3 regions of the Albibacterium sp. genome follow, and region 1 is predicted to be linked to each of the others. Evidence: riboswitches for the same ligand, from Rfam matches in the RefSeq annotation. Region 1 holds a riboswitch; each other region holds the start of a gene.
What was found. Region 1 has a riboswitch for cobalamin ahead of metE (5-methyltetrahydropteroyltriglutamate--homocysteine S-methyltransferase). Riboswitches for the same ligand answer to the same signal wherever they lie in the genome.
Positions count from the first base shown of each region.

Region 1 (6,790 bases):
TGTAGGGTTAATAACTACAATTCCCTTAATGTCTTTTGCATTATTGTCGGTTCTTGCTCCTAAGGCAGCAAAGCGAACCGGATTGGAAAAGCTATTGCTTTACTCCATGTTAGTTCTTGCTTTTGGATTATTTGTTCGCTCTGTTGGGAATGTTTCTTTACTATTTATTGGTGCTGCTTTAATCGGCGCAGCTATTACAGTAGGAAATGTTTTGATGCCTGCTTTTATCAAGAAAGAATTTCCAAACAAGGCAGGTCTTATTACCGGATTTTATCTTGTATCTATGAATCTAACCTCAGCCTTGGCAGTTGGATTCAGCATTCGCATCGGGCAATCTACTGGCTTAGGATGGAAAGCTTCTATCGGTATTTGGGGCTTTCTTGCACTCGTAGCTTTTCTTCTTTGGTTGCCACAGATTAAAAAAAGGTCGGTATCATCAGCAGCAGATACTTCCAGGCTAAGTAATAAATCACTCTGGAAATCACGTCTTGCATGGCAGATATCCATTTTGATGGGTTTACAGTCATTCTTTTTTTACACATTAGCTGCCTGGCTTCCCACAGTTTTACAAAGCTGGGGTATGTCTGCTGAAAGATCTGGCTGGATGCTTTCCTACATACAAATGGGTCAGTTGCCTATTATGCTTATCGGGCCGATTGTTGCCGGAAAGATGAAAGATCAAACCTCTTTGATATGGGTTACTTTTATTCTCTTATTATTAGGTTTGCTGGGAATAATTGTTTGGAAGACTGAATTCATTATGATCTCAGTAATTATAGTAGGAATATCCCTTGGCTTGGCTTATACATTGGTAACCATGTTCTTTATTCTTAGAACAAAACATCCATCTGAATCTGCAAATTTATCAGGTATGGCACAGTCTGTAGGTTATTTGATAGCGGCTAGCGGTCCTCCATTATTCGGGGCGCTCTATAGCTTAACTCATAATTGGTATGTTCCGCTTGCTTTATTATTGGTAGCGGCTATATTCTTACTTACATCTGGTTTGGCATCATCAAAAGACAGATACGTTTCTTAAAAAAGGGGAGAGGTATCCATCAAAAGAAGATACCTCATCCCTAAGTTTATTAAGCAACAAATTCTTTCTCCGTTACCCGAAGTTCTTTTGCCGCTGCTACCATTTCTAATAGCGCTTTTTTAGTTTCATCCCAGTGACGTGTTTTTAGTCCGCAGTCTGGGTTAACCCATAGCTGATCAGCTGGAATTACAGCTTTTGCTTTCTTTAAAAGGTCGACCATTTCTTCTTTTGAAGGAACTCTCGGAGAATGAATATCATATACTCCCGGACCAATTTCATGCGGATATCTGAATTTAGCAAAAGCATCCAGTAACTCCATCTTTGAACGAGAACATTCGATCGTTATAACATCAGCATCCATATCTGCAATGTTTTGGATAATATCATTAAATTCAGAGTAACACATATGAGTATGAATCTGTGTTTCATCGGCAACGCTTGATGAGGCGATACGAAAAGCAGTTATGGCCCATTGTAAATAATTCTGCCAATCAGCTCTTCTTAAAGGTAAACCTTCACGAATTGCAGGTTCATCAATCTGGATAATTTTAATGCCTGCCTTTTCTAAGTCGCTTACTTCGTCACGAATGGCTAAAGCAATTTGATTGCATGTTTCTGAGCGTGACTGGTCATTTCTAACAAAAGACCATTGAAGAATGGTAACCGGACCAGTCAACATACCCTTTACTAAACGTGACGTTAAGCTTTGAGCATATTCAGTCCACTGAACAGTCATTGCTTTTGGACGAGAAATATCTCCGTAAATAATCGGAGGCTTTACACAACGTGACCCATAGCTCTGAACCCAACCGTTTTTAGTAAATACAAATCCGGCTAATTGTTCTCCAAAATACTCAACCATGTCGTTGCGTTCAAATTCCCCATGAACGAGTACATCTATATCAATATCTTCTTGCCAGCGTATGGTTTTTTCAGTCTCCTGCTTCAGCAAATCTTCGTATTGTTGTTTATTGATTTCTGCCTTTTTAAATTGCGACCTCCAATTTCTTACCTCTGATGTTTGTGGAAACGAACCGATCGTTGTAGTAGGGAATAAAGGTAGGTTTAATGCTTCATGTTGTTTCTGTTTACGTATTATAAAAGGATTTCGTCTTTTTGAATCTTCACCTCTGATTGATCTTACTCGTTCTTTTACTAATGGATTATGAATCAATAAAGACACCTTTCGTGCTTCAATGGAAATTTGATTCTGCTTTAATTCTTCAGCAATATCACTGTTCTGGTTCCCATCTGCCAGCTCCTTAAGTATTTTTACTTCATTGATTTTTTGTCTTGCAAACGAGAGCCATTGTTTAATTTCCGGGGTTAATGTTAGCTCATTCGTTTCACTGGTTAAATCACAAGGAGAGTGAAGCAATGAACAAGATGGTGCAATCAATACACGTTCAGTTCCTATTTTATGAACAACTTTATCTATCAATCCTAAGGAATTATTAAAATCGTTCTTCCAGACATTTCTTCCATCAACTATACCTAGGGATAGCTGAAGATGAGGAGGAAGTATATTTAACACTTCATCCAATTGTTCCGGACAGCGTATTAAGTCGATATGCAAAGCTGTTATCGGTAAAGAAGCAGCTAAGTGAGTATTGTCTCGCAGACCTTCGAAATAGGTAGCAACCAATATATTGATCGCTGGAAATTTTTTATGGATTTCTGTATAAACAGAAGTAAATGCAGCCTTCTCCTTTTCATTTAAGTCCATTGCCAAGAATGGCTCATCAAATTGTACCCATTCTACTCCATTTTCCTTTAATTTATTTAGGATTTCAAAGTATACAGGTAAAAGATTTTTTAACAGTTCGATCCGTTCAAAGCCTTCTTCCTTTTCCTTTCCCAAAAGCAAGTAGGAAACTGGGCCTATAATAACCGGTTTAGTTAGTATACCCAATTGTTTCGCTTCATGAAACTCATCTAGAATTTTTGTAGAAAAGAGTTTGAACTGCTGATTTTTTTGGAACTCAGGAACGATGTAATGATAATTGGTATCAAACCACTTAGTCATTTCCATTGCAGTTATATCCACTTCTTCTTTTTGAAATCCTCTCGCCATAGCAAAATAGAGATCAATCTCTGAGTTATTGCGGTTTAGTATAACTTCATAATATTTATTAGGTATTGCACCAACTGTTAATGTCATGTCTAATACCTGATCATAAAATGAAAAATCGTTGGAAGGAATTAAATCAATACCAGCTTCTTGCTGTAATTGCCAGTTTCGCTGGCGGATATCCTTACCCACCTGAAGAAGTTCGTGTTGAGATGTTTTGCCCGACCAATAGTGCTCGCAGGCTTTTTTGAGTTCTCGATTGCTACCAATACGCGGGTAGCCAAGATTGTTAGTTAGCATTGTTGTTTTTTTAAAAGATTAATAAATCTGTTAAAGTTCTTTGCTAAGTCACAATGCTTTGAGAAATGAATGGTATGAAAGGGAGATACAAAGAGAATTCATAAGTGGAGAAGGACCTGAATTAAAATGTATCATACCTGACTGTAGCTTCATATCGCGAAAGCATTGTCAATTCGAATGAGGCAGGTCTCCTGACTTGTAACATTTTTACCATCCTTCCCGTTCTGATTGCTCAGACAGTGGATTCTTGTATTGGTAAAAACTTTATGTTACTTACAGTTGCGCGACAGTTCGTGATTTACACACGATTCCCTATTAATTTGCAGCTAAGCAAAGCCTTCTTCGGTTGATTAAGAATGTATAAAGAACTAAAGAAACAAAGGTACAATAAATGCTATAATTTTCATAGACATTAAGAAGGTGTATCTTTTGGTTTCGCTAAGTTCGTATATGCTGGCCCTTCAATAACTTCTCCATCAATGGTAAAACGACTTCCGTGGCATGGACAATCCCAGCTTTTTTCGGCATTATTGAAGTGAACGATACAACCTAAATGTGTACAAACAGATGAAACGATGTGCAGTTCATTATTTTCATCGCGATATGCCGCTACTTTTTCATCATCTAACTTCAAGGTTTTCCCTTCACCGGCTTTGATTTCCTTTAATTGATCAACCTCTCCATAAAATAAATAGTCTTTAACTAAAGAAGTAATGACATTTACATTCTCCTTTATAAACTGCCCGGCTGAAGCAAGAGGAGTAAAGCGTTTAGGATCATATAATTTAGACCAGTCGTTCTCTACTCCAAAAATAGTGTCTGTTATTATTGATGCTGCCAATGTTCCGTAAACAAGTCCATCAGCTTTAAATCCCGTTGCAATGAAAACATTCGATTGTAATGGACTTGTCCCTATATAAGGTAATCCGTCTGCAGATTTATAGTTTTGTGCCGCCCAGCGGTAAATAATATCTTCAACATCAAAATGCTTATGTAGATATTGCTCAACCTTTTGCAAACATTCTTCTGTATTATTGATTGTTCCAACCAAATAGGGCTCTCCGACTATTATCAAAAAGTTTCCTTCTTCATTTGAATAAGGACGGATTGAATATTGATAGGAATCATTAATATGCCAGTATATTCCCTCTAAAGGTAAACTTCCTTTTATTTTTGCTGCCAGAGCAAACTCACGATAAGTCTCCATTTCTGTATGTACTTCGTAAATTCCTTTCGGCGAGTGAGTAGCCATAATAACCTGCTTTGCCTTTACGATTCCGTTGTTAGTATGAACAAGGCAAGGTGTTCCATCTTCAACTTTTAAAACTTTGGTGTTCTCAAAGATCTGGCACCTTGTTGGATCTATGCTACCCGCTAGTCCCAATACATATTTATAGGGGTTTATTTGCGCCTGATGATCAATAGTAGCTATGGTAGAAATATCGGGAAAAGGAAATATATAAGGAACTGAATTAATGGCTTCCAAGTTAGCTTTATGAGCTGCATCAAACTCTTTTTCTACTTCTTCGTCTTTGTCTTTTGAAGAATCTGTAGTGAATAAATGCCAGGGTACACGTTGGAATTCACAATCTATATGATGCTTCTTAACCTGTTCTTCAATGAAATTAATAGCAAATGTTCTGGAGTTAACGACCTGGAGCATCGTTTCTTCCCCATGTTTTGAATCGATTGTACTGAGCCTTTCACCTACAGTTGCGTATAAATTGCCAGTTGAATAACCTGTGGACCCTTTGCCAATTGAGTGTGCTTCCAAAACAACTGCCTTTTTTCCTTTAGCTGTTAGCATGGCAGCAGCACTAATACCTGTTATTCCACCACCTATAATAGCTACGTCTACCTCTAAATCATTTGCTAACGCTGGATATCTCGAGGAATTAATATTTGCAGTCCATACTGATTCTGTAAAATCATGCTCTTTTTTCATTTCTTTTGATTTATTATTATTGACTATATATAATAAACCCTTAAAAATGAATTTTGTTGAAGGCTATGAAAGTATTTTCTAATTCTGGCTGGTTTTCTCTAATATCCCGCTTGTAATTCTATTCGGTCATCTATTCTTTCATTTCTTATAAACTGATAGAAATTAGATATAAATCTTTCAACTCTACCTATAACTTCCTCTTTCCCGCTACCGCCCGTATGTTGAGTGAGAATAACATTTTTCATTCCCCAAAGCGGATTATCTGCAGGCAATGGTTCTTTTTCAGTAACATCAAGCACAGCTCCTGCCAATTTTCCACTCTCAAGTCCGGCTATTAAAGCATCTTCGTCGGTTGTATTACCTCTTCCAATGTTTGCATACACGCTCCCTTGGCGCATGGCATCTATAAATATTTTTGAAACATAATGGTCTGCTGCTCCTGGAAGTGTATTAATAACAAGGTCTGTTTCTGGCAACGCCTTTATAGTCTCTTTAAAAGAGTGGAAATCTGCTATGGGATTGTTACGTGCTGTTGTCTTTATTTGACATCCAAAACCGGCAAGTGCTCTTCTAACGGCCAGGCCAATAGTTCCACTACCAAGAATTAGAACTCTTTTATCACCTAAACTTTCCATGGAAGGCCTGATCATTGGTGCTTTCCATTCTTTATCAATTTGAAAACGGATCAAATGATTAATCCCTCTATAGAAGGCAAGTATGCCACCAATAATGGTTTCAGCACAGTCTTGAGAAAACAGATCTCCCATATTTGCTATGAGACTATCAAGTTTAATATGTTGATATTGATTAAAACCAGCAGAATCTATCTGCCAGAACTTAAGTGAAGGTAAAGGTTCCTTGAACCAGGAAGGAGGGGGGTTGCCCAGTATTACTTCCGCAGATTTAAATGCATGGTGTATCTCAGATTCAGACAAGTTACTTTTAAAAGTCAGGTCTGATTCTACAGGTAGTTTTGCTCGTAATTCATCCTGAAGACTTTGGTCAAGATCTGTATAAATAAATACTCTCATTGATCATGATTTTCCTTAAAGTTATCAATATTATTAAGGATATATATAAGACTTTTATAAAAATGTATAAGCTATACAGAGCTTTACACTTTATCTTTGTCGATCATTAAACGAGTTTATATGAAAATCAAAATTATATTAGCCGCTTTTTTAAGTACCTATATATTCAGTGTTTATGCTCAGGATGAGCACGCTATGCACCATTCTGCTGATACAACGGCTATGCAAGATATGATGCATGATATGGCTGTTCCTATGGGACATTCTTATTCGTTGAATTTACCGATGGCGCGAAATGGATCAGGAACAACATGGCTTCCTGATGAATCGCCAATGTATGGGATTATGCTTCATTCAAAAAAATGGATGTATATGCTGCATGGAAATATTGCTTTGCGGTATAC
Region 1 is NZ_DATJCH010000012.1:799,406-806,195, reverse strand. Features, by position in the region: gene VL047_RS07530 (MFS transporter) at 1-1,039, shown strand, start outside; gene metE (5-methyltetrahydropteroyltriglutamate--homocysteine S-methyltransferase) at 1,089-3,410, opposite strand; cobalamin riboswitch at 3,575-3,766, opposite strand; gene VL047_RS07520 (FAD-dependent oxidoreductase) at 3,823-5,355, opposite strand; gene VL047_RS07515 (D-2-hydroxyacid dehydrogenase) at 5,454-6,386, opposite strand; gene VL047_RS07510 (hypothetical protein) at 6,507-6,790, shown strand, end outside.

Region 2 (6,790 bases), on a different contig from region 1:
TCCTCAGGAGTTAACGAGTTATCTTTTGAACAAGATGCAAGAATTACAGAAAGCAATACAAAGCTTGCTAACAAAGGGTTTTTAAAGTGAATTTTCATGATATATATATATAGTTGTTAATAAGAAATTTGAAAAGAGATACGATAGTTCCTTCCCGGCATCGGGTAGTTTCTAATGACTGTATAGTTGATGTCGGCAATGTTATTTACTTCGGCTAAAACTTTATAATTTAGTTTAGCAAACTTGTTATGATAAGAGACAGATAGATTCTGAATAAGCCAGTCATCCATTTTATTGGTCAGTATATTAGGTCTCAGACTATAGCGCTCTCCTGTATAAAGCAGATTATAATTCAAGCCAAACGCTTTATAAACAGCTGCGATAAACCCTGATCCACTATTCTTTGGAGCATAAGGTATATGCTGATTAAAATTCGCACCACCTTCTGTCTTATCTATAGCCTTTTGATAGGTATAATTAACTCCAAAGTCAAGGTTGATATTTGCAGCTAATTCCGCATTACCTGACGCTCCAAAATCAATACCATTGATTTCTACCCTGCCTAAATTAACCATTGTCCACCGAAATAAATTAGCTAAAGGAATGGCAGTTATACGATCCTTTATACGATTATGATAGGCATCTGCCTTAAAGGTGATTTGCTGTAACCGACTATCAAATGCTTTTTGCCAAGTGAATCCCAGATCGTACTGTTTTACATATTCAGGTTTTAAGCTAGTAGAACCAACGAGTGTATAATACGAGTCATTAAAAGTAGGTGCTCTAAAAATCGATTTAAAAAATGATCGAATATAAAGGTTCTGATCTTCAAATGGCTTCCACGAAGCAGATATAGAAGGACTCAGCACCTGTTTATCACCTGTACTAGTGCCTACGCGTACCTTCTCTTTTAATATGGTTGCCAAACCATTGGCTTGAATATTAAAATTATTCTTTTGCCATTCAATAGCTGCATTAACCAATAGAGTATGTCTTTCTGGATAAACGAAATCCTTTAAATCAGCATCTAATGAATTGTAGAAATAATCTGCTGAAAGAGATGACTTTAAAGTATTTGACCAAACAAATAAATTAGCGGCAGAAAGATAAACCTCTTTTTGATTGTAATTATTTTCCAAGAAACCCTGTGTATTATGGAAATCGGGATCTTGGTAACGCAAATCCTGACGGTTGTATTTCGCATTGACTAATAAGCTATAAAGGTCATTATACCTTTTCTCCCATCGGCCCTGAATAAAAAAATCTTTATCCCATTGGCGATCATTTGAATAGTATTTATTGTCTACGGCTGCTCCGGGTAACCCTCGTTTTGATGTATAATTATAAAGGTGAAGTTCCCAGTTACTACTATCTTTTAATGTACCATTAAGAGATGCTTCTAATCGCAAGGCATCTACATCTGAATTCTGTCTATTAATCAGGGTATCAACATTACCTTTGGCATAATAAAAATCATAACGGCCATTCGCTTTAACCCATTCGGTATTAAAACTCAGACTTGTATTTTTTGAGAGTTTTTGCTGCCATAAAAAGGATGGATTAAACAAGCCGAAGTCTCCTATACGTGTACCTATTTTAAAATGATAACTCTTCCCTTCTTCAAAAACAGGTATTTGCGACTCTAACAATAAAGTTGATGCAGATGAAAAGGCTTTGCCAGGGATTAATAATTTGGTTTGTTGTCCGTTAAATAAAGTAATGGATTCAATATTATCCAATGAGAATTTCCCTAAATCAACCTGTCCGTTTTGAGCATTGTTAATAGCAATACCATTATAGAAAACCGCGGTATGATTAGAGCTCAGACTTCTGACATCAATCGTTTTCATACCGCCTATCCCTCCATAATCCATAACCTGAACACCTGAAAAGAATTTTACAGCATCAGAAACAGAAATACTGTTTAAAATATCCAGATCCTTTTTAGACAAATGTTGTACAGGCATCGTAGAAGCCTCTTCCTTATAGAATAGAGGGCGGGTTATCTCAACCTTTTTCAACGTATCCCCATAATGTACAGTATCTACCTGAGCTTTAATTATAGCAGGAACACCGAAAAGAATTAAGCACAAATAAATTCTAAACACAGAAATTAATTAAATACGGGGGCGAACGCAATGAAATTAAGCATGATAATATATCAAGCAGAATCTGGCTTCAATCCCCGAAAGCCGTTAACAATTCATTCCATTAGGCAGGTTTTCTGACTTACTCCTCCCGGTCTGGCCTTCCCATTTGTTTTGGGAAACAAACAGTGGCAATAATTAGACCTTTGATTAATAGAGCTTACAGCTGCGGGACAGTTCTGGATTCTCACCAAATTCCCTTTTAATAAAGTATGATATCAATCATCTTTAACCAAATGCAATGCAAATATAGAATAAAGAAGGATACAAAACTTAAACTCAGACATTTTTTCATTTCCTCAAATTCCTATCAGCCATTATTTCAGGTAATTCCAAACTATATGCAATGGTATATGTTTTGATGTTAGCATAAGAAAAAGATATTATGAATCTCAATAACTTTACAATAAAAGCACAGGAAGCTATCCAAAAAGCTTCTGAAATAACAATTGGAAATCAACAACAAGCAATTGAACCTGCACACCTTTTGAAAGCTTTACTTATTGTTGATGAGAATGTTATTAATCATTTACTAAAAAAACTCAACATCAATGTAAACCACTTAAGTGATTTATTAGATACTCAGATCAATAGCTTCCCGAAGGTAAGTGGCAGCAATGTTTATTTATCCAATTCGAGCAATTCTATTATTCAAAAGGCTCAATCTTATTTAAAAGAATTTAAAGATGAGTTTGTGTCTGTAGAGCATTTGCTTCTCGCGATTTTAGACTCAAACGATAAAGCTTCCGGCCTATTGAAGGATCAGGGAGCTACGGAAAAGGATTTAAAAACGGCTATCACTGAGTTAAGAGGAAATAGCCGGGTAACGGATCAAAATGCAGAAGCAACCTACAATGCCTTAAATAAATACGCCCGTAATTTAAATGAGTATGCAGAATCTGGCAAGCTTGACCCGGTAATCGGCCGTGATGAAGAAATAAGACGCGTCATGCAGATACTATCCCGACGGACGAAAAACAACCCCATATTAGTAGGTGAACCAGGTGTGGGTAAAACTGCTATTGCCGAAGGTATAGCACATAGAATCATTAAGGGTGATGTGCCGGAAAATCTAAAAACAAAAACAGTTTACTCGTTGGATATGGGCGCATTGATTGCCGGAGCCAAATATAAAGGTGAATTCGAAGAACGTCTAAAGTCTGTTGTTAAAGAAGTAGCCGACAGCGATGGTGAGATCATACTTTTCATTGATGAAATCCATACTCTTATTGGTGCTGGTGGTGGCGAGGGAGCAATGGATGCGGCAAATATTTTAAAACCTGCATTAGCAAGAGGAGAACTTAGAGCAATTGGGGCTACTACCTTAAACGAATATCAAAAGTATTTCGAAAAAGACAAGGCCTTAGAACGCAGGTTTCAGATTGTTATGATCAATGAACCGGATACTCAAGATGCAATATCTATTCTTAGAGGCTTAAAAGAACGTTATGAAACCCACCATAAGGTCCGTATCATGGATAGTGCTATCATAGCAGCTGTAGAACTTTCGCAACGTTATATTACCGATCGCTTTCTACCAGATAAAGCAATCGATTTGATGGATGAAGCCGCTTCCAAGCTACGCATTGAAATGGATTCAGTTCCTGAAGCTGTTGATGAAATCGAAAGAAAGATTATGCAGTTGGAGATAGAACGAGAAGCCATTAAACGTGAAAAAGATGAGAAAGCGGTTAAAGAACTCAGTCAGGAGATATCTGACTTAGTTGGAGAGCGTGATTCCTTAAGGGCAGCCTGGCAAAGTGAAAAATCGCTTGTTGACCAGATCAATCAGGAAATGCAAAAGATTGAAGACTATAAATTAGAGGCAGAACAGGCTGAACGTGCGGGTGATTATGGTCGGGTTGCTGAAATTCGTTACGGAAGAGTAAAAGAAGCTCAAGATAATGTAACGAAATTCAAGAAAGATCTTGAAGAATATCAATCCGAAAACAGAATGCTAAAGGAGGAAGTAACTGCAGAGGATATTGCTGGAGTTGTTTCTCGTTGGACGGGTATTCCAGTTACACGAATGGTGGAAAGCGAACGTGAAAAACTTCTTAAACTGGAGGATGAATTACATAAACGTGTTGCAGGCCAATCAGAAGCCATTGATGCCATCGCTGATGCTATTCGTCGTTCTCGTGCCGGACTAAGTGATAAACGCAGGCCCATTGGTTCTTTTATATTCTTGGGAACAACAGGTGTTGGTAAAACAGAATTAGCGAAAGCTCTGGCAGAATTCCTCTTTAATGATGAGCATCTGATGGTTCGTATTGATATGAGCGAATATCAGGAACGACATGCCGTTTCAAGACTAATTGGAGCTCCTCCAGGATATGTTGGTTATGAAGAAGGCGGTCAGCTAACTGAAGCCGTTCGAAGACACCCCTATTCAGTGATTTTATTGGATGAAATAGAGAAGGCACACCCGGATGTATTTAATATCTTGCTTCAAGTATTGGATGATGGTCACTTAACTGATAATAAAGGAAGGGTTGTTAATTTTAAAAATACCATCATTATAATGACTTCTAATATCGGCTCTCACCTTATTCAGGATAACTTTACCGATTTAAATGAAATAAATCGGGAAGAGATAATAGCTAAAACAAGAAATGAAGTATTTGAACTCTTAAAGAAATCAATCCGCCCGGAATTTCTCAATAGAATTGATGAAGTAATTATGTTTACTCCATTGACACGGGATGAAATTGGGGAAATAGTTGCTCTGCAATTCAATAACTTACAAAAGCAATTAGCCGAAATGGGAATCTCAATTGAAGCAAGTCCGGAAGCATTGGACTGGCTGGCACAGTTGGGCTATGATCCTCAATTTGGGGCAAGACCGCTTAAGCGAGTTATACAAAAAAGAGTATTAAACGAATTATCAAAGGAAATATTAGCTAATAAAATAAGTAAGGATAGTAATATAAAACTGGATGTATTTGACAATAAGTTCGTTTTCCTGAATAATTAATAGCTAAGCTATTCGTTAAAGATTAATAAAGGCACATTTATTGTGCCTTTATTATTTACATAGAATGGATAATAACATAAAAAATCAATCCGGATCCAATGTATATCAAAAGGTAGTATTCGTTATCATATCTTGTGGTATTGCATTGGGCTTAGCCTATTTCATCAGTAAGATTGCTTTCGATGAGATGCTAAATAAGGTCGATATAATTTCTACACCCAACGAAAAACTACGCTTGGTAAGTCGTATTTCTCGCGATATATTACAAATAGATCAAGTACAAAGGGCACAGGTATTAAATCATAAAGACTATAGTGGCTTTGTAAATGAATCTGATTTTATACTCCAATCGCTCGACACTCTTAAAAGCCTGTATCCTAATAATAGCCTGCAGAGTAATCGCATAGATTCTATCCGGATTTTACTAAATGAACGTGACAAACTATTCAATTCCTATATTCAGGTAAGAAAAAACTTAGTTGACAATCAGGCCTTTTCAAATCAGATTAAGAACATTAGTTCTTTAATTCAGGAAGTTCCAAAAAGCGATAGCAGGATTATAACAACGGAGAAAAAGATAACTACAAAAACAATTGATCCTTCTTCTGCTGAAACAGATAACAGGGGTTTCTTCGCCAAGCTTTTTGGTGTTAAGAGTAAGTCTGAAAACGATGTACAACAAGAAGTTCCGCAAACTGTTCATGAAGAGTTGAATGTTAAAATAGATACGATAAAAAACCTTGGCACTGAAAACACAGAGGCGAAAATCGATCAGGCTATACAGGCTCTTGAAGCTCGGCAAAAGCAAAAGAGTGCAACATTTATAAACCACGAAACAGAATTAACACTGGCAGGAAATATTCTGGTGAGCGATATGTTCAATATCCTTCATGAAGTTGAGCAGGAAGCCATGCATCAAATGGAATTTGAGAATCTGGAAGCTAGAACCGTAGTAAACCAAAGCGTAAGGAGAATTAGCTTGATCTTGCTTTCTTTCTTTTTAGTTTCCATAGTATTAATATACTTCATTTTAACCGACTTAAGAAAGGGTGCGAATTATCGGCTGGCACTCGAAAACGCTAAAAATGCTGCAGAATATCATGGTGCTGCAAAACAACGTTTTCTTTCCAATATGAGTCATGAATTACGAACACCCTTGCAATCTATAATAGGTTACGCCGAGCAACTACGCTATGCTAATAAGGATGGTGAGAAAATCAATGTTATTTATCAGTCATCCCAACACCTGCTTCAGATTGTAAATGAAGTACTTGATTATAACCGCATTAATTCAGGTAAATTCAATTTCCAAAAAGAAGTACTTAACATACAGGACCTTGCGGAGGAAGTTGCAACAGCCATGCGCCCACAAGCTAAACAAAAGAATATTGAACTTCATCTTTCAACAAGGATAGCAGGTAATGGATTGGTGTTAGGAGATGCATTCCGTTTGAAGCAAATCTTATTCAATTTAGTTGGAAACGCTATAAAGTTCACCGATAAAGGAGAAGTCCTATTACAGGTTAGCTCTACCGATTACGGTACAAATACGGATATTAATTACCGCATTCAAGATACCGGTCCGGGAATTCCACCAGAAGACATTGATAAAATATTTGATGAATTTGAACAATCAACTAATTCTGACTCAGGTATTCATTTTGGA
Region 2 is NZ_DATJCH010000010.1:80,110-86,899, reverse strand. Features, by position in the region: gene VL047_RS03095 (YncE family protein) at 1-98, opposite strand, end outside; gene VL047_RS03090 (TonB-dependent receptor) at 117-2,108, opposite strand; cobalamin riboswitch at 2,198-2,399, opposite strand; gene clpB (ATP-dependent chaperone ClpB) at 2,533-5,124, shown strand; gene VL047_RS03080 (hybrid sensor histidine kinase/response regulator) at 5,189-6,790, shown strand, end outside.
Region 2: linked by a shared signal. The riboswitch ahead of VL047_RS03090 (TonB-dependent receptor) and the one ahead of metE (5-methyltetrahydropteroyltriglutamate--homocysteine S-methyltransferase) in region 1 are both predicted to bind cobalamin.

Region 3 (6,790 bases), on a different contig from region 1:
GAGAAGGATGCGAAAGAAACAGAAAAGTTAATAAAAGAGGCAGGTGGCAATTGTTTATTAATTGCAGGAGATGTAAGAGATGATAAACACTGTGATGCAATTGTAGCAAAAACGATTGATTCATTTGGGAAATTAGATATTCTTGTTAATAATGCAGCTGTTCAATATCCTCAAAAATCTCTATTAGATATCAGCAACGAGCAACTTCAAAAGACATTTCAAACTAATATTTTTGCATATTTCTATTTAACAAGAGCAGCTTTACCTTATTTGAAAGAAGGAGCGTCAATTATTAATACTACTTCTGTTACAGCTTATCGTGGTAGTGAACATTTAATTGATTATGCATCTACTAAAGGGGCGATTGTAGGATTTACACGTTCGCTTGCTAATAATCTTGCAAAGAAAAATATACGAGTAAATGGAGTAGCCCCGGGACCCATATGGACGCCTTTAATTCCAGCGAGTTTCAGTAAAAAGAAAGTTGCTGAATTTGGCAAAGATGTCCCAATGGGCCGTCCTGGTCAACCCAATGAAGTTGCCCCTTCTTATGTGTTTTTAGCATCTGACGATGCTAGTTACATGACCGGTCAGATTATTCATCCAAATGGAGGAGAAGTAGTTAATGGATAAGAAAAGTGCGGAGAAATCTCTTTATGATAAAGATGATTTGCAACAGATTGCCTCTTTTTTGATTAAATCTAGGTCGACTTTATCTGTTGCTGAAAGTGTGACATCCGGCTGTTTACAAACTGCCTTTTCTTTAGCAGAAGGTGCTACCTTGTTTTTTCAAGGTGGCATTACGGTTTATCAAGGAGGACAAAAAACAAGGATACTTGATGTCGAGCCAATTTATGGAGAAGAGAATGAGTTTGTTAATTTTTCAGTAGCCTGTCAAATGGCTTTAGGTTCAAATAAGCTTTTTTTAAGTAATTATGCCATCGCTATTACTGGTTTTACTCAACCCATTCCTAATCACGAGTTCAAAAACCCCTATGCTTATTACGCAGTAGCAAAAGATCAGGAGATTATTTTAAAAGGTTTTGTAGAAGCAAAAAATAATGATTCTTTTAGCATACAAGAGAGCTATGCAAAACAGATTTTAAAGTTATTTAAGAATCTATTGAACGATTATTAACCTATTTTTCAACACAATACATAGTGATGCACAAGCTTTCCCAGTAGCATACGTTAATAAGTTTGCAATTGTTGATAAATACTTCTTAGGTAAATATTGCATTCGATTTTTAAAACAATAGTTTTGTCATGTAAAATCATAGCAATAAGGTATTGCACCAAGTAATAAAAAAAGGGGAATCGTGTGAAATTCACGAGCTGTTGCGCAACTGTAAATAGAGATTAACTCTCAAGCCAGACTACCTTCCTTATCCGCTTGACTTTGCTTTCGCAAGAAAAGTAAATGTCCGAATGAATCCAAGGGTATTAATTCCCTGTTTTTCGCTAATCCGTTTGTACATATTACTTTTTTAGCTTTTAGTTTTTAAAAAATTAAAAAGTTATTAATATGAGCATTTTCGACAAAAGGATAAACTACAAGCCCTTTGAATATCCTGAAATTTTAAGTTTTACAGAGGCAATTAATAAATCTTACTGGGTTCATTCAGAAGTAGATTTTACAGCAGATGTACAAGATTTCCATTCTCATTTGAGTGCTAATGAAAAGGAAGTTATTAAAAGAAGTTTGCTTGCAATTGCGCAGATTGAGGTCTCAGTAAAATCTTTCTGGGGTAACCTATATACACACATACCAAAACCAGAATTTAATGGTTTAGGAAGTACTTTTGCTGAGTGTGAGTTCCGTCATTCTGAAGCATATTCCCGACTATTAGATGTATTGGGTTACAACAATGAATTTTCGCAGTTAATTAATGTGCCTGTTATAGAAAAACGAATCGCTTATCTCTCAGATGCTTTAGTTTATAGTAAATCAGAAAATGAGAAAGAATATCTTTTCTCGCTGGTTCTATTTGCCATGCTGATAGAAAATGTTTCCCTTTTTAGCCAATTCGCTATCATACTTTCGTTTACTCGGTTTAAAGGAGTGATGAAAAACATCAGTAATATCATCGCTTGGACCTCTGTCGATGAGCAGGTTCATGCAAATGCCGGAATGTATATTGTAAATAAGATAAAAGAAGAGTTTCCTGAGTTCTTTGATGAAACTACTAAAAAAAGAATTTCAGAGATCGTTCTTCATTCTATTCAGGTAGAATCGGAAATACTTGACTGGATTTTTGAACAAGGTGAAATCGATATTGTCAGCAAAAAAAACCTCCTCAATTTTATGAAATATAGGGTAGATGATAGCTTGTTTAAAATCGGAATGCAAAAAATATTTAACGTTTCTGAGAGTGATTATCATCCCATGGTATGGTTTGAGGAAGAGGTTTTTGCAAATAGTATGGACGATTTTTTTGCAAAGCGACCGGTAGACTATACCAAACATGATAAAAGTATTACAGCGAATGATTTGTTTTAACTCTTAAATAATTAAGATACAATGGAAAGACTTTGGTGGTTGAATGAAGAAAGTCAACAAGTGCTCAATAGAGGATATTTGTTGAAAGGAGAAACAACAAAAACTGCTATTGAAAGAATAGCCACGGCTGCTGCAAAGCGTTTGTATAAACCAGAATTAGCTGAAGCTTTTATCGAAATGATAGAAAAAGGATGGATGAGTTTAAGCTCTCCCATCTGGGCAAATATGGGAACAGAAAGAGGTTTGCCAATATCCTGTTTTAATGTGTATGTTCCTGATCATATTGAGGGCATCACTCATAAACTAGGAGAAGTAATTATGCAAACTAAAATAGGGGGAGGTACCTCGGGTTATTTTGGCCATTTAAGAGAGCGGGGGAGTGCAGTAACGGATAATGGAAAGAGTAGCGGTGCGGTAAGCTTCATGAAACTATTTGATACTGCGATGGATACAATATCTCAAGGAGGAGTTCGTCGGGGTGCATTTGCTGCATATCTTGATATCGATCATCCGGATATTAAAGAATTCTTAGAGATCAAAAATATAGGAAACCCGATACAAAACCTATTTAATGGTGTCTGTGTCTCTGATTATTGGATGCAGGAAATGATTGACGGTGATACTGAAAAAAGAGTCGTATGGGCCAAGGTATTAGAAAGCCGTCAGCAAAAGGGTTTGCCCTACATCTTTTTCACAGACAATATTAATCGGAACAAGCCCCAGGTCTATAAAGATAAAAACCTAAAGATTCATTCAAGTAATCTCTGCTCTGAAATAGCCTTACCTTCCAGTTTCGATGAGTCATTTATATGCTGTCTTTCGTCGATGAATTTAGAACTTTACGACGAGTGGAAGGACACCGGAGCTGTAAAGCTTGCCATCTATTTTCTAGATGCAGTACTTCAGGAATTCATTGCTAAAACTGAAGATAACTATTATCTGGCTTCTGCTAATCGATTTGCAAAAAGACACCGTGCTTTGGGCTTAGGTGTTATGGGTTGGCATTCTTATTTGCAAAAGAATAAGATCCCCTTTGAAGGTATGGAGGCTAAAACTCTGACCACCATCATCTTTAAAGATATTAGTGAGAAAGCAGACAAAGCGAGTGTTGAATTGGCAAGTATTTATGGAGAACCAGAGATTTTAAAAAATTATGGAAGAAGAAATACAACTTTAATGGCAATTGCGCCTACTACTTCTTCTTCTGCAATCCTTGGTCAAACCTCACCTGGTATTGAACCATTTAGCAGTAATTATTACAAAGCAGGCTTATCTAAAGGAAACTTTATGCGTAAGAATAAATACCTAAAGCAACTTTTGATTGAAAAAGGTCTGGACAATGAAGATATCTGGCGTAGTATTATGCTTAATCATGGCAGTGTACAACATTTACCAGAGCTGTCTGCAGAAGAAAAAGCTGTATTCAAAACATTTAAGGAAATAAGCCAGCTCGAGATTATACAACAAGCATCTATCCGTCAAAAGTACATCGACCAAGCTCAAAGTTTAAACCTGAATATCCCTTCCAATCTTCCTATCAAGGATGTAAACATGCTGATGATTGAAGCATGGAAGCTGGGTGTTAAGACACTTTATTATCAAAGAAGCCAGAGCGTATCGAAAGAGTTTATTGCCAATATGGTTACCTGTGTAAGTTGCGAAGCTTAAGTATCCTATATAAATTTTACAGCTATTAAACACGGAGTCCGGCTCATAATTGAGCCGGACTCCGTGTTTAATAGCATATTTTGTTAATTACTATTTAGAAGCTAATTCAGTCTTCCCAGCCTGATAGAACTTCATACCCAACATCTTCCAAGGACCATCATCATCTGAAGTTCCGGTTTGAGTTATTTTTACAAACTTTGCTTTAACCGGATTAAAGGATATAGATGTTTTTCTCTTTCCTTCTCCTGCAGCTACTTGAGACCATGTTTTTCCATCAGTAGATACCTGTACAATGTATTTATGAGGAGAGGTTTCAAGAGTTGTGAATGTAGGTTGAGCAGGAGCCGCTCCTGCAGCGCCCATCGCTGGTGCAGTTCCGCGGATTCTTGTTGCCGGAGATTCAAAGTCTATGCCTGTTAACGTTGTTTCTGTTGGCATTTCTACTTGAAACCACATGTTTGGCGCTTGTTTAACACCGGTTGTCCATCCTTCAAAATTGAAAGCAGAACTTGGGGTTGCCTTACCACCTATTACAGTGGGCTGTGCATGGCTTGCAGTAATATTCCAGTTTGAAGCAGGCAACAATACAGTTGGTATGGTTGTAATCAGTTCATCGTAGTTATAAAGTGCTGGTTGAGAAGCTACCTTTGTTCTCATTTCGGCAACATCTTCTTTTGTGATAAAAGAACTGTTATTGTCAAAATTATTACGGATATAAGAAATGATATCAGCAATCCATTCGTCAGAGTTTTCTGCCATTGGCACCATAACACTTCCTGCATAATGTTTTCCTTCAATAGAACCGGTCAATCCTTTTAAAATTACTTTAAGTGCATAATCATGATTTCCCTGTATACGAGGGTTTCCAACAAATGATGGTGCCATCAAAACTCCCGGACTAACAATAGTTCCCTTACCGTTATCGCCGTGACATTCAGAGCATAATTCGTTAAAGATAACAGCTCCACGTTTCATTGATTCTTGTTCAGAAGCCGTAAATGCTGCCATTGCATTAGCATTACGACTAGCTGGTGGGTTCAATATTTGATCACCAATTAATTGAATTCCTGTTGCTTTATTAGCATCAACTACTGCTTTGATAGCTACTTCTGCATCTGGCACTTCAAGTGTATTCAAAGTCATGATTGCTTGAAGAGCAAGATCTGTATTTGAATTTTTAGCGAAAGCTTTATATTCATTTTCGAATGAATGATCACCATTTTTGTATAAGGACTCACTGGCACGGATTGCATGAATCTGTAAACGAGGGTTTGATTCTCTCATCAGTTCGCGAAGCAGATCAGGTTTCAGAGCACCCAATCCTTCTAATGTCCATATTGCATGGAAACGAGCCAACAAGTTTTTGTCGCTGCGAGCCATTGTTTCCAAAGTTGGAACAATAGATTTATCACCTTTTAAGATAATCAATTGCTGCGCCATATCTCTCCACCATCCATTTGGATTGTCTAGGTGAGTAACCAATTGAGCGGCTGTTTCATCCAACATTTTTGGCTGTGTTTTATCGCGGTCCATTCCTTTGTAGGTCAAGCGCCAGATCCGTCCCATGTTTACAGCTTTGTCCAATTGATATTGTTCAATTTTAGCACGTAAGTAACTTCCTGGTGGAGTCCATTGACCTTCTTGAATGATACCATGATACATATCAGTAATGTACATTGTACCATCAGGAGCTGTGGTCATATCAACCGGGCGGAATAAAGGATCTGTTGACCGGATAAATTCTTGTTTCTGATCCTGGAAGACGTTATGAAGTTGAGTAACACCTTCAGTAACTACGGGATTGATCTGACGAACGATACGGGCAACCGGTTCTCCATAGAAATATTGTCCTACCAATTCTTCCGGTAAACGAGTACCTCTGAATACATCGTTTCCTGCACCACCTGTTACACTATTTAATGAACCATCAGGCATTCTGATTTGGTCCATACCACCTTGCATATCAGAGATTAAAACAGGAGATCCCCAAGGGACGGTAAAACCTTCCGCCAATTGATTTTGAACATTAAATCTTCCATAATGAATCGGAAACTGGAAGTAAGAAGGAACACCACTTGCTCCGCCCTGGAACCAGATCTTTCCATCATTATCTTGTGTTACACCCCATTGTGCGCCATTAGCACCAGTGTTTTCACGAGCTGATCCGTCATAACGTACGCGGAATGCATTGTAGGTGCTATACAACCAGTTGTCCATACCCCAATACATAAAACCTTGTTGATGTTCAACATTTCCCGATCTTCCGTACTTAGTAGTAAAGAGTTCTTTTTTGTCAGACACGCCGTCACCATCGGTATCGGTATATTTGTAAACATTGTCTGCGTTAGATTCCATAGTAAGAATAGCATCTTTACCATAAGGCAATACAAAACGTGCAAATACAAGATTGTCTACAAACACAGTACCCGTTTCGTATACACCATCGTTATTTTTATCTTCCCATCTGGATATTCTGCTGGTTGGCTCAAGTTCATCTTTTGAATCTGCATCAAGCATGTAGCTTCTAAGTTCAAGAACGAACATTCGTCCGTTACCATCAAAAGAGATAGCTGCAGGTTGATCAATCTGCGGATCTGTCAAGATGGGTTCCATAGCGTAACC
Region 3 is NZ_DATJCH010000022.1:24,010-30,799, reverse strand. Features, by position in the region: gene VL047_RS10200 (SDR family oxidoreductase) at 1-633, shown strand, start outside; gene VL047_RS10195 (CinA family protein) at 626-1,138, shown strand; cobalamin riboswitch at 1,270-1,402, shown strand; gene VL047_RS10190 (ribonucleotide-diphosphate reductase subunit beta) at 1,526-2,500, shown strand; gene VL047_RS10185 (ribonucleoside-diphosphate reductase subunit alpha) at 2,522-4,168, shown strand; gene VL047_RS10180 (DUF7133 domain-containing protein) at 4,259-6,790, opposite strand, start outside.
Region 3: linked by a shared signal. The riboswitch ahead of VL047_RS10190 (ribonucleotide-diphosphate reductase subunit beta) and the one ahead of metE (5-methyltetrahydropteroyltriglutamate--homocysteine S-methyltransferase) in region 1 are both predicted to bind cobalamin.